DNA from 3 places in the Qipengyuania sp. B-5 genome. Region 3 is predicted to be linked to each of the others. Evidence: predicted binding sites of a transcription regulator. Region 3 holds the regulator's gene; each other region holds the start of a gene.

Region 1 (4,600 bases), 180 kb from region 3:
CTCGTTCTCGGTCCAGTTAGCGCGCCATAGCGAGGCACCGCCACTCATGGTGGTTTCGCTTTCGATGTGCTCGTCGGGCAGTTCTTCGATGAAGCGGCTGGGGATGGAGCTGGTCCACTGGCCATATATTCGCCGGTTGGCCGCGTGAAAGATCGAGCAGCGCCTTTTTGCGCGCGTGATCGCGACATAGGCCAGACGGCGCTCTTCCTCCAGGCTCGCAAGGCCGCCTTCCTCGATAGCGCGTTGGCTGGGGAAGACACCTTCTTCCCAGCCGGGTAGAAAGACATGGTCGAACTCGAGTCCCTTTGCCGCATGCATAGTCATGATGGTGACCTTCTCGCCATCATCTGCCCGATCATTATCCATCACCAGGCTGACATGCTCGAGGAAATCGCCGAGGGTTTCGTATTCTTCCATCGCCCGGGCAAGTTCGGTCATGTTCTCGAGGCGCCCTGTGCTTTCAGCGCTGCGATCCTTCTGGAGCATCTCCTCATAACCGCTTTCGACAAGAACTGTACGTAACAGTTCGGAGGGCGAGACCTTTTCCTCCAGCTCCCGCCAATGGACGAACTGGCCAAGCAAGCCGATCAGCATGTTTCGCGCACGAGCAGGCAATTCGTCGCTATCAGCAAGATCGAGCGAAGCCGCGGCTAACGGCGTCTGGGTCTTACGCGCATGACGGCGCATGGCCTCCAGCGTCTTGGCTCCGAGTCCACGCTTGGGTTGATTGTAAATCCGCTCGAAGGCGAGGTCGTCTGCGGGCTGGGCGATGGTGCGAAGATAGGCGAGGGCGTCACGGATTTCGGCGCGCTCGTAAAACCGGAAACCGCCCACGATGCGGTAATTGAGGCCGGTCTGGATAAAGCGGTCTTCGAATTCGCGGGTCTGGTATTGCGCCCGGACAAGGATCGCGACCTGGTCCAGCGGAGCTCCTTCGCTCTCGAGACGCTCGATCGCCTCGCCGACACGACGCGCTTCTTCGGGCGCGTCCCAGACGCCGACGATCCGGACTTTTTCACCGGCAGGCAGTTCGGTCCACAGTGTCTTGCCTAGTCGCTCACTGTTAGCGTTGATCAGTCCAGATGCTGCTGCAAGAATTTGCGGGGTGGAGCGATAATTCTGTTCCAGCTTGATTACCGCTGCGCCGGGAAAATCCTTCTCGAACTTGAGGATGTTCGCGACTTCTGCGCCGCGCCACGAATAGATCGACTGGTCGTCATCACCCACGACACAGATGTTCTTGCGGGCCTGAGCCAGTAGTCGCAGCCAAAGGTATTGGACCTGATTGGTGTCCTGATATTCGTCAACCAGGATGTATTTGAAGCGCTGCTGATACTGCTCCAGCACGTCATGATGCTGCCGGAAGATATTCAGAATGTGCAGTAGCAAATCACCGAAATCGCATGCATTCAATGCTTTGAGGCGGTCTTGATACAGCCTGTAGAACTGCGTGCCGCGACCGTTGGCATAAGCTTCGTTTTCGACCGCATCGAGATCGCCCGGATTGAGGCCGCGGTTCTTCCAGCGATCGATCAGCCCGGCAAGCTGCCGGGCGGGCCAGCGCTTTTCATCCAGGTCGTTTTCCTGGATCAGTTGCTTGAGCAATCGCAACTGGTCGTCGGTATCGATGATCGTGTAGTTACTCTGCAGCCCGACAAGTTCTGCATGTCGCCGCAGCATCTTCGCGCCGATCGAGTGGAACGTCCCTAGCCAAGGCATGCCTTCGACCGCATCGCCGATATGCCGTCCGACGCGGTGGCGCATCTCGCGGGCAGCCTTGTTGGTGAAGGTGACACAAAGGATCTCACTCGGCCACGCCCGGCGGGTTGCGATGAGATGTGCGAGTCTTGCGGTGAGCGCAGCAGTCTTGCCGGTACCTGCTCCAGCAAGCATCAGCACCGGCCCCTCGGTTGTCAAAACGGCCTCGCGTTGGGGAGGGTTCAATCGCGCCGCATAGGGCGGAATCGTGTCGTTTCCGGCGCTTTCGGCAGAGGCTGGTAATTCGGGCATCGTTCCGGAACAGCTAGGGAACGCGCGTCCGCAACACAAGCCCTGCCGCCCGAAAGAGATTCGGAACTATGCCCCCTCCTGAATAGTATTGGTGGCAATGATCCTCTCAGGAGACATTACTATGAAAAGCATTATTCTCGCGAGCGCTGCCGCGCTTGCCTTCACCGCCGCTCCGGCCGCCGCACAGGATGCGGTAGCGGTCAATGCCGATGGCGATGTTTACGTCCTGACGGACGATCAGCAGATGATGTATGATGGCTGGCCGACAGATCGCCGTACGACATATGATGCCTGGCCACCCGAGGTGCAGGAATACTACTGGACGCTCGACGATGACCAAACCACCGCCTGGTGGGTGCTCAACGACGACCAGCGTGTCCGCGTGTATGAGATGACGCCGGAGCAGCGCACCATGGCCTGGCAACAAATCAACGCCCAGTTGAACGCTCAGAATAACGCGAGCGCAACTGGTACAACGGCACGCACCACCGCCTCTGCGACAAGCTCTGCATCTCCGCGGTTCGTACGAAACGAGGTGATTCAGACAACGCCAGCCGATTACCAGGCGACATCGAATGGCGATGACCTGCCAATTTGCAAGCCTGACCAACAGGACGGCTGCATTAATGGCTGGGAAAAGAACAAGACCGGCAATCGTCCGCTGGAATATTGGCCGGGACGCCCCGCTAGCGAAATCGATGAGCCGCTTCCGGCAACCCGTCCCGACACTGACGACGATATGTGATCGAAATGTTCCGCCGCGCTAATTACTAGCGGCGACGCTTGGAGGGGGCGGGTCCACTTTGTTGGGCCTGCCCTTCTTCCGTACTCTCTCAGTTGGCTAGGGAGAGCAGGGTAATCTTGGCCTTTCCGACAACGCGCTCAGCTTCGATTTCGAGCTTCTTGATCGCGATTTCCTCGTTCTTGCGGGTTTCAAGCGCAATCCAGGTCGCCGGCCCGATCCATCCGAGCCGGACCATCCGATCCAGCGCCACCTGGCCTGCTCCTGTCTCATAGGGCGGATCCAGCAGAATGAGATCGTGGACAGTTTTTGCAGGCCCGAGACTCATCACCGAACCCTGCTGCACCTGAGCACGACCGCGAGCATCGAAAGCCTCTACATTCGCCCGTATCGCCTTCACTGCGTCGGCATCCTGTTCGACGAACAGGCAGTGCGCCGCACCACGGGAAAGTGCCTCCAGCCCGAGTGCACCTGAACCGGCAAAAAGGTCGAGCACCGAAAGTCCCTCGAAACTGCCGAGACGGCTGTTGAGCATGCTGAACAGCGTTTCGCGAGTACGATCGGCGGTGGGGCGGGTGGCATCACCTTTAGGTGCGATCAATTTGCGTCCTCGCCATTCCCCGGCAATGATCCTCACTTGCGCCCTCCGCGCGACAAGTCGCGCTTAAACGCTTCTACATCGCCGCGTTTCAATTCGATGGCCTGGCCGCGGGGTAGGTCGCCGAGATGGAAAGGGCCGTACCCGATGCGCAGGAGACGATTCACCTCCAGCCCTAAGTGCTCGAGAATGCGCCGAACTTCGCGGTTCTTTCCTTCCCGCAGTGTCATTTCAATCCAGCGGTTACGCCCAGAACCCCTCTCCAGATTGGCCTCGATCTGCCCGTAGCGGATACCGTCGATTTCTACTCCTTCGATCAGCTCGTCCAATTGGCTTTGCGTAATCTCGCCGAAGGCGCGCGCGCGATATGTGCGCGGGACTCCTGAAGAGGGCAATTCCATCGCGCGCTTCATTTCACCGTCGTTGGTAAGGAGCAAAAGACCTTCGGTGTTGAAGTCGAGGCGACCGACCGGCATTACTCGGCCAGCATCCTTGGGCAGTGCATTACGCAGCGCGGTGTAAATTGTGGGGCGCCCCTTGGGATCCCTCTCTGCAGTGATGAGGCCCGACGGTTTGTGGAAGGCAAACAGACGGGTGTCTTCAGCATCGCCGACAGGCTTTCCGTCCACGGACACGCCGCGCAGACTCTCCAGCTTGATGGCCGGGGTGTCCAGCACCTTGCCGTCGAGTGAAACGCGCCCGTCGGCGATCATCCGTTCGATTTCGCGGCGACTGGCAACACCCGCGCGCGCGAGCAGCTTGGCGATACGGTCGCCGGCTTCGGGGAGTCTGTTGTCGGACATAGACGCGCGGTTAGGCCCTCAGTTGGCGGCGCGCAAGGCTTCCTCGACTGTCTCGTGATAACGCCTGATTCCGCCTTCCATCGTGCCGAGCGTCAGTTCCGGAACCGCTCCCGTTTCCAGACCTTGCTGGCCAAGCTCTGCGGCGCGAAAATCTTCGGCGGCAAAAACTCCGCCGTCAAGCAGCGCCCAGCTGCGTTCCCAGTGGTCGCGCGCCTTGTCAGTACTTGGATGCTCGGGGATGAGCATGAAGTCCTCCACCAGGGTCCGGTTCTGGGCCTGTGGCATCATGACCATGAGGTTGATGTAATCGGGGCTGGGGATGACAAGTGCGCCAGGCATCAGCTGGTATGCGAAGGTCACGACCCGACGAAGTTGTGCCATGTCAGTGAGATCGACGCCCTCCATCTCCTCGAGCCTGCCGACGGCGCTGCGTGCATGATGCCCGAT
Region 2 (4,600 bases), on a different contig from region 3:
CGTGACCCGCCCGTCGAGATCGGCAATGTCGTTCTCGTTCTGGGTTATCCGTCCGTCGAACTCACCCACGGTCACCTGGATATCGCCAACGTCCGTCTGGAGATCGGCTATCGCCGAAGAATTGTCGGCAATATCGGCTTCGTTTTGCGTTACCCGTCCATCAAGCGCCGAAACTGCCTGATTGGTTTCAAAAAGCTGGGATCCATTGACGGCATCGGGCGAGGTCGCATCCAGGGCGCCCGGTGCGACATTGGTGATCGTGGTGCCACCAGCGCCGCCCAACGTCACACTCGCCTGGGTGGCATCGTTATATTGTCCTGCAACGCCGCGATATCGCCCTCGTTTGCGGTGACCCGTCCGTCTATTGCCGCGATTTCACCCTCGTTCACGGTAACACGACCATCGATAGCGGTAATATCGCCCTCATTGACGGTGACCCGTCCATCGAGTGTGGCGATATCATCGGCATTGGTACCCACTGCCTCGTTGGTGGCGAACAGTTGCGACCCGTTTACCGCATCGCTCGAACCGGCGGAGACAGCGCCCTCTGCGACATTGGTCACCAGCGTACCCGATGCGCCATCGAGCGTGACCGAACCATGGCTTGCGTCATCGTACTGGACCGCATCCGCCGTTGCGGCGGCGATGGATGCATCGACCTGACCGACTGTCGCAGCATCGGTGGCCGCCGTTCCATCGGCTACATTGACGATCTGGCGTTCGGCACCGACAGCACCCACCGAAACGGTGTCGGCCCGATCGGCCACGGACCCCGCTCCCAGGGCCACGCTGTTCGCGGCAGTCACGGAAGCATCGGTGCCGATGGCGACCGCGCCCGTGGCGCCAACCGCCGTGCTGGCATTGTTGCCGAATGCAATGGCATCGACTTCGCCTGCCGAAGCCACCTGTCCGTTGGCCCCGAGACCGGAAACCCGGTTGCCACCAATCTCGATACCGCCTTCCTCGTCGAGCGTGAGATTGTCAGCCGTAATATTGCAGTCGTCCGAAGCGGTAATGACGTTCCCTTCGGTGTCGAGTATCTGCAGGCTGATGGGATCGCCTTCCGCTGCATCCGCCAGGATCGAGCTGAGGTCGATGTCGAGATCGGTAATCGTTGCGAGCGGTGCCAAGATCAGCGTTATGGTCGTGATATCGTTTACCGTCGTCTCAATTTGATTCACGATCGGCTCGTTTACCGCTCCAATTACTTCGGTCACCGCAGATCTGGGCAAGGTGATTCCGGAACAGACATCCACGACCGGCTGTAGTTCTTGGGCTTGCGCCGGAGTGACAGTAGCCGTTCCACCGACCACTACAAGACTCAGGGCCAGTGTACTGACCCCGGTTGCACGAAAAGTGTTATGGATCATCACTAAAAGACCTCCTGCTTAAGCTTATACGTCTATTTGTGACTTATAATTCTCAGCAGTAATCAAAAGGTACTTTGTGGATTTTGTAAATTAGGTTATGATACCTAAATCAAATGTTATATTTAATTAGAGGTATGATCTTATTTACGGACATTTGCCGGTCGAAGTACCGTCAGTTTCGATATTCTCCCGGCGTTCGGATCTGTCTTCGCCCCACGCCTTTGCAATCGGGGAGTGGGTGCCTATTTGTGAAGCAACCGGGAAGGGCATCGATGCCGAATTGGTATCGGTCGTGAACGACCTCCCTTGACCCAGGCGAACAATTCGGGAACACGCTTCCTTCATGGCACTTACCAAAATCTCTGTCCGCGGCGCGCGGGAGCATAATCTCAAGGGCGTCGATATCAACCTGCCGCGCGATGCGCTGATCGTGATCACGGGCCTTTCCGGCTCGGGCAAATCCTCGCTCGCCTTCGATACGATCTATGCCGAAGGTCAGCGGCGCTACGTGGAATCGCTCAGCGCCTATGCGCGCCAGTTCCTCGAGATGATGCAGAAGCCCGATGTCGAGCATATAGACGGGCTCAGCCCCGCTATCTCGATCGAGCAGAAGACCACCAGCCGCAATCCGCGTTCGACCGTGGCGACCGTCACCGAGATCTACGATTACATGCGCTTGCTGTGGGCGAGGGTGGGGGTGCCGTACTCTCCCGCCACCGGACTGCCGATCGAGGCACAGACGGTCTCCAACATGGTCGACCGGGTGATGGCGTTGCCCGAAGGCACGCGGCTCTACCTGCTCGCGCCGGTCGTGCGCAGACGCAAGGGCGAATACCGCAAGGAACTGGCCGAATGGCAGAAGGCCGGCTTTACCCGCGTCCGTATCGACGGCGAAATGTATCCGATCGAGGAAGCGCCCGCGCTCGACAAGAAGTTCAAGCACGACATCGAAGTCGTGGTCGACCGGCTCGCGGTCAAGGAAGGCATCGAGACGCGGCTGGCCGACAGTTTCGAACAGGCGCTCAAGCTCGCTGACGGACTTGCCTATGTGGACTTGGCCGATGGCGTGGTGCCGGGCCGCGAGGGCGAAACAGAAGGTGGCGGCGCGATGAAAGGTGCGGGCATTCCCGCCAACCGCATCGTGTTCTCCGAACGCTTTTCCTGTCCGGTCAGCGGGTTCACCATCGAAGAGATCGAGCCGCGGCTGTTCTCGTTCAACGCGCCGCAGGGGGCCTGCCCGACCTGTGACGGGATCGGCGAAAAGCAGCTGTTCGATCCGCAGCTGGTTGTGCCGAACGAAGCGCTGAGCCTGAAAAAGGGCGCAGTTGTGCCCTGGGCGAAGAGCAACCCGCCATCGCCCTATTACATGCAGGTGCTCGCCAGCCTGGCGAAGGAATACGAGTTCGATCTCACCACGCCGTGGGAGGATTTCGACAGCGAAATCCGCGACATCATCCTCTATGGCACCAAAGGACGCGCGATCCCGCTCACCTTCAAGGACGGTCGCAAGCAGTACACGGTGAAGAAGCCGTTCGAAGGCGTGATCGGCAATCTCAACCGCCGCATGCTGCAGACCGAAAGCGCCTGGATGCGCGAGGAGCTGGCCAAGTTCCAGACCGCGCAGCCATGCGAGACCTGCAATGGCAAGCGCCTCAATGAAAAGGCGCTGGCGGTGAAGATCGGCCAAGGTGTGAACGCCACGGACATCGCCACCCCCACCAAGATGAGCGTCGCCGATGCGAAGGACTGGTTCCTCGCGCTGCCCGATCAGCTGGGCGACACGCAGCAGCAGATCGCACGCGCCATCCTCAAGGAAATCAACGAGCGGCTGGGCTTCCTCGACAATGTCGGGCTCGATTACCTCAATCTCGACCGGACCAGCGGCACGCTGAGCGGCGGGGAAAGCCAGCGCATCCGCCTCGCCAGCCAGATCGGTTCGGGCCTCTCGGGCGTGCTCTATGTGCTCGACGAGCCCAGTATCGGCCTGCACCAGCGCGACAACGACCGGCTGCTGGAAACGCTGAAGCGCCTGCGCGATCTCGGCAATACGGTGATCGTGGTGGAGCATGACGAGGATGCGATCCGCGCTGCCGATTACGTCGTCGATCTGGGGCCCGGCGCTGGCGTCCATGGGGGCGAGGTGGTGGCCGAAGGCACGCTGAAACAGGTGCTCAAGTCGAAGAAGTCGCTCACCGCCGCCTATCTCACCGGCCGCCGTGCGATCGAGGTTCCGGCCAAGCGCCGCAAGGGCAACGGGCACAAGCTCACCGTCCACGGTGCACGGGCGAACAACCTCACCGATGTCACCGCTTCGATCCCGCTCGGCACCTTCACCTGCGTCACCGGGGTTTCGGGCAGCGGCAAGTCGAGCTTCACCATCGACACGCTCTATGCCTCCGCCGCTCGCCAATTGAACGGCGCGCGCGTGGTTGCTGGCGCGCACGACAAGGTCACCGGCCTCGAATATTGCGACAAGGTGATCGAGATCGACCAGTCGCCCATCGGGCGCACGCCGCGTTCCAATCCGGCGACCTATACCGGCGCTTTCACCCAGATACGTGACTGGTTCGCAGGCCTGCCGGAAAGCCAGGCGCGCGGGTACAAGCCCGGGCGCTTCAGCTTCAACGTCAAGGGTGGCCGCTGCGAGGCGTGCCAGGGCGACGGGCTGATCAAGATCGAGATGCACTTTCTGCCCGACGTCTACGTCACCTGCGAGGAATGCCACGGCAAGCGCTACAACCGCGAAACGCTGGAGGTGAAGTTCAAGGGCCTCTCCATCGCCGACGTGCTCGACATGACGATCGAGGATGCGGAGGGCTTCTTCAAGGCCGTCCCCCCGATCCGCGACAAGATGCACATGCTCAACGAGGTCGGGCTGGGTTACGTCAAGGTCGGCCAGCAGGCGACCACGCTGTCAGGCGGCGAGGCGCAGCGGGTGAAGCTGGCGAAGGAGCTGTCCAAGCGCAGCACCGGGCAGACGCTCTACATCCTCGACGAACCGACCACGGGCCTGCATTTCGAGGACGTCCGCAAGCTGCTCGAAGTGCTTCACCGGCTGGTGGACCAGGGCAATTCGGTGGTGGTGATCGAGCACAATCTCGATGTTATCAAGACCGCCGACCACATCCTCGATCTCGGCCCCGGCGGCGGGGTGCGGGGCGGGAAGGTCGTGGCAGAGGGTACGCCCGAGGAGGTGGCCGAAGTGGCGGAGAGCTTTACCGGGCACTACC
Region 3 (4,600 bases):
GCTTCAGGTGACGAGGGCCTTGATGAGCTCAGCCTCGCGGGCGGTAACGAATTGGCCGATGTGAAAGGCAATGATTTCGAAATGCGCCGGGTCGTCGCGGTGCAGGCGAACCTGCCGCACGCCCCCGTCGAAGCGATCCGTGGAGGCGATCCTCAGCATAATGCCAAGGCGCTGGAAGCATTGCTGATGGGCGCACCAGGGCCCTACCGAGATGCAGTACTCTTCAACGCCGCCGCCACGTTAATCGTCGCGGGGAAAACTACCGATTGGACAGAAGGTGCAGAGATGGCCGGCGAGGCAATCGATTCTGGCCGGGCCAAGCAACTGATGGCCGACTGGATCGAACTCGCGCAATGAACAAGCTCGCGGAGATCTGTGCAACCAAGCGCGATGAAGTGGCTGTCCGCAAGGCAGAGCGGAGCCTTGCCGATCTGGATGCCCTCGCTCGGGAACAAGGTGAGCCGCGCGGTTTCTTGCGATCTCTGGAAGCGGCGCAGGACAGCGGCTTTGGATTGATTGCCGAGATCAAGAAGGCCAGTCCGTCGAAGGGGCTGATACGTGCCGATTTTCACCCTGCCGATCATGCGCGGGCTTACGAGGCCGGCGGTGCCGCCTGCCTTTCGGTCCTGACCGACGCGCCCTATTTCCAGGGACACGAGGATTACCTGGTCGCCGCTCGCGAAGCATGCTCATTGCCGGTTTTACGCAAGGATTTCATGGTCGATCCCTGGCAAGTGGCAGAGGCACGGGCGATCGGCGCCGACGCTATCCTGATTATCGTTGCCGCACTCGAAGATGCGCAGATGATCGAGATCGAGGCGGCTGCGATTGATCGGGGGATGGACGTTCTTGTCGAAGTCCATGATGCCATTGAGATGGAACGCGCGGCTGGATTGAAGTCACGGCTTCTTGGAGTGAACAATCGTAATCTCAAGACGTTCGAGACTGATCTTCGCATCACGGAAGAACTTTCCTCCCGTGCACCAGCAGGCACCCTTCTTGTCGGCGAAAGCGGGATCGACACCCATCGGGACTGCCAGCGTCTTGCGCGATCCGGCGTCCGCAGCTTTCTCGTCGGCGAGAGCCTCATGCGGCAGGGCGATGTAGAGGCTGCGACGCGGGCGCTATTGCAGGGTTAGACTGTCCTACCAGTTGAGAAAATGGCATGAGGCTAAAAATGTCTCACCCCTACCCAACCCCATCTGCCCGAGCGGCTGACCTGGCAATGGGTCGATTTTTCTCGTCAGGACTGTGGTCCATGTCGTCCACCCGGTTCAGGATCCCAAGGCTTCAAAATGAATAGGCTGACTCATCTCGACGAGGCCGGAGCAGCTCGCATGGTCGATGTCAGCGGAAAATCCGAGACCGATCGGAGCGCAACCGCCGAGGGGAGAATTCGGATGAAGCCGGAAGCTCTGGAAGCTATCATGGCGGGCACCGGAGCCAAGGGTGAAGCTTTGGCGACTGCCCGGATTGCGGGCATAATGGCGGCCAAACGTACAGGGGAGCTCATACCCCTTTGCCATCCCCTGGGACTTGAAAGCATTAAGATCGACTTCACACCGGAAGCAGAAGCTATCCGGGTGACGGCGGTGGCTGGCCTGACCGGCAAGACAGGTGTCGAGATGGAAGCGATGACCGCCGTCAGCGTCGCGCTCCTCACGCTCTACGACATGGGTAAGGCTCTCGATCGCGCCATGGTTATCGAGGGAATCCGTCTCCTTGAGAAGACAGGCGGCAAGTCCGGCGCCTGGCGAGCGGCGGACTGAAACGGGAACGCTTGTTCTCTATTGACGGGTTCTGAAACCGCGGGAATGCTTGACTTGCTGAAATCGGTTGCCTAATTGTTCCACATTCGTTCACAGCTTTGTGAACAGGAACATAGGGAGTTACCCGATGCTGACCGCCAAGCAGCACGAATTGATTCGCTTCATCCAGCAGAAGCTCGAAGATACTGGCATTTCGCCTTCTTTCGAAGAGATGAAGGAAGCGCTCGACCTGAAAAGCAAGTCCGGCGTTCATCGACTGATCTCGGCTCTGGAAGAACGTGGCTTTATCCGTCGCCTGCCCAATCGGGCCCGTGCGCTCGAGGTGATTAAACTACCGGAAGATTCGGTCACCGGCTCTTCGCGTTCTGTTGCGGCTCCCACATCGGCAAACGATTCCGTAATTGCCGCGCATACGGCCAAACCGGTCGCTGTAGCACCAGCGAACGATATTATCGACGTGCCTCTCCATGGCCGTATTGCCGCCGGTGCTCCGATCGAGGCAATCGAAGGCCAGTCGTCCATGCCGGTTCCCGCAGCTCTCCTGGGACCGGGGGATCACTATGCGCTCGAAGTCAGCGGAGACTCGATGATCGAAGCAGGCATTTTCGATGGCGATTTTGCACTGGTCAAGCGCACTGAAACTGCACGCGATGGCGAGATTGTAGTTGCTCTTGTCGACAACCAGGAAGCAACGCTCAAATACCTGCGCAAGGAAGGCGCGATGATCAGGCTTGATCCGGCCAATGGCGCTTACGAGCCACAGCTCTATGAAGCCGATCGCGTTCAGGTTCAGGGTAAGCTCGCAGGATTGCTGCGTCGATATCACTGAACCGAGGGACGGCGTCCGTTTAAATCCGGGCGCCTCTTTCACCGGCGCTCGGGTGCTTGCCACCAGCCATGCATTCCTTGATGTGCGGCGACCGTCTCGATCCTCCGGTCTTCCAAATATATCGTGGTCCCCCCTTGCGCATCGAGATAGCGGCCGTCGGCCTTTAGCCATCGAGGGCGGCAGCTACGGGGCAGCCAACGATCCGCGATCACAATGTCGGAGCGTTCACACGCGGCAGCGAGAGCGCGCTCGTCGATCCGTTCGCGGCTGCGTGCAACCAGCAGATGCCAGACTTTGTCGGAGCGGCGCATAGGGATGCTGCAAAAGTCGGAACTACATCGCGCGCCCGGCCAATCGGCCATCGACCGAGGCAGCGCTTCGGCACCCGCCAGTTCGACGAGATTCTCCTGCGCGTAGGAGCCGGGCTTATTCCGGAGCACATACAGACTTCCGGCAGGATCGACAAAGCCGACATCCGCGCCGTCCCGCGCGATCAGCAGATCGGGGGCCGATGCCTGGCTAAGCAGTGCTGCCCCAAGCAGGGCAGGCGCAAGGCCCCATAACCGCCCCCTTCCTTTCCACAGGGCAAGCCATAGTCCGCCGGCAACGAAGAGGAGAACATTGAGAATACCGATATGAGGCATCAGCTTCACCGCGCCTGGCTGAGCCGCTGTCGTCCGGGCGATGGCAAGAAGCAGGTCGAGCGACTTGCCGACCAACCACCAGAATGGCGAACCCAGACCCACCAGGTCGAAGCACAGTGCGATTGCGATAAGCGGCATAGAGACAAATGTGACCAACGGGATCGCGATCACATTGGCAAAGGCCCCGTAAATGCCTGCACGGTGAAAATGAAAGAGCACGATGGGTGTGAGCGCAATTTCGATAACGAGACCAGTGATGAACAGCATCAGCACCCGGCGGCCGAGCCACCTGCCCCATTGCTCCTCGCGCGGGGCGAGGAATTCTCGCACCGGACTGGAATTGTGGAGCGCCACTATCGAGATGACTGCGGCGAAGCTCATCTGGAAGCTCGGCCCTACCAGGGTTTCTGGCCACAGCAAAAGAACCACGCCCGCAGCGACCGCCACCATCCGCATGGAAAGAGGCTGGCGCCCAAGTGCCAGCGCAATCAAGACCAGCACGGCGCCGACACAACTGCGAACGGTCGGGACCTGCGCTCCTGTCAGCAATGTATAACCGATGCCCGCACCGGCCCCAATGGCGGCCGCCACCAAAGGCAGACGGACCCTCAGCGTCAGCCAAGGCCATAATGCAAGCAGCTTCAAGGCTAGAACGTATGCAGCGGCGATAACTGCGCTGACGTGTAGACCGCTGATCGACAGGAGATGCGTCAATCCGGAGTCGCGCATAGCGATTTCGTCAGCTTCGCTGATGGCCCCGCGGTCCCCGCTGGCAAAAGCGGCCGCGATGCTGCCAGCAGATCCGCCCACATTTTCGCGAACATGCGCTGACAACCATCGCTGCACTCTTGCTATTTCGCCATCACCTCCACGTGGCGGTTCTACCAGCTCGATCTCGCCCACCAGAGAACCGGTGGCAGCATAGCCTTCGAACCAGGCGCTACGCGCAAAGTCGTAGGCGCCTGGCAGCAGCGGAGGGGACGGCGGCATCAGGCGTGCCCGTAATCGTACCCGCGCACCTTCGTTGAAGGTGATCGAGTCGTCTTTTTCGGGTACGTTGACCCGCACCTTGATAGTTCGTCCGGCTTCGGGATCGCGGGTCGCCAGAACCAGCCTGATGCGATCCTCGGCCGGCTGCTCCTGACGCTCGAGAATGCGGCCATCGATCTTTATCATCGTGGGATGTGGAAGTGGCGTGGCCCCCACGACCTCAGATCGCGCCCAGATAACTACCAGGCCGACTGCAAAAGCCAGACCTATTCCTGTACCCGCAAGCCTTAGGTGAGCGCGACCCTCTTCACCTTTCCAGAGAGATTGAACTGAAAGAGATAGCAGAGCGGCTAGTGCAATCGCGCCAA

Evidence for each region. The regulator LexA, encoded in region 3, represses DNA repair genes until DNA is damaged. The targets are predictions, from matches to a motif close to GTTCCNCNCTTGTTCT.
Region 1: AC13CE_RS12525 (ATP-dependent helicase) is a predicted target of LexA. The motif match lies at 2,017-2,032, and genes of this name have one in related genera.
Region 2: uvrA (excinuclease ABC subunit UvrA) is a predicted target of LexA. The motif match lies at 1,687-1,702, and genes of this name have one in related genera.

What each region holds. Positions count from the first base shown of each region.
Region 1 is NZ_JBSXNU010000053.1:49,497-54,096, forward strand. It holds gene AC13CE_RS12525 (ATP-dependent helicase) at 1-2,010, opposite strand, end outside; gene AC13CE_RS12530 (hypothetical protein) at 2,132-2,755, shown strand; gene rsmD (16S rRNA (guanine(966)-N(2))-methyltransferase RsmD) at 2,844-3,389, opposite strand; gene AC13CE_RS12540 (pseudouridine synthase) at 3,386-4,153, opposite strand; gene AC13CE_RS12545 (aromatic ring-hydroxylating oxygenase subunit alpha) at 4,172-4,600, opposite strand, start outside.
Region 2 is NZ_JBSXNU010000042.1:47,385-51,984, forward strand. It holds gene AC13CE_RS07175 (YadA-like family protein) at 1-288, opposite strand, end outside; gene AC13CE_RS07180 (hypothetical protein) at 285-1,217, opposite strand; gene uvrA (excinuclease ABC subunit UvrA) at 1,714-4,600, shown strand, end outside.
Region 3 is NZ_JBSXNU010000053.1:227,183-231,782, forward strand. It holds gene trpD (anthranilate phosphoribosyltransferase) at 1-357, shown strand, start outside; gene trpC (indole-3-glycerol phosphate synthase TrpC) at 354-1,139, shown strand; gene moaC (cyclic pyranopterin monophosphate synthase MoaC) at 1,296-1,769, shown strand; gene lexA (transcriptional repressor LexA) at 1,897-2,598, shown strand; gene AC13CE_RS13400 (ComEC/Rec2 family competence protein) at 2,637-4,600, opposite strand, start outside.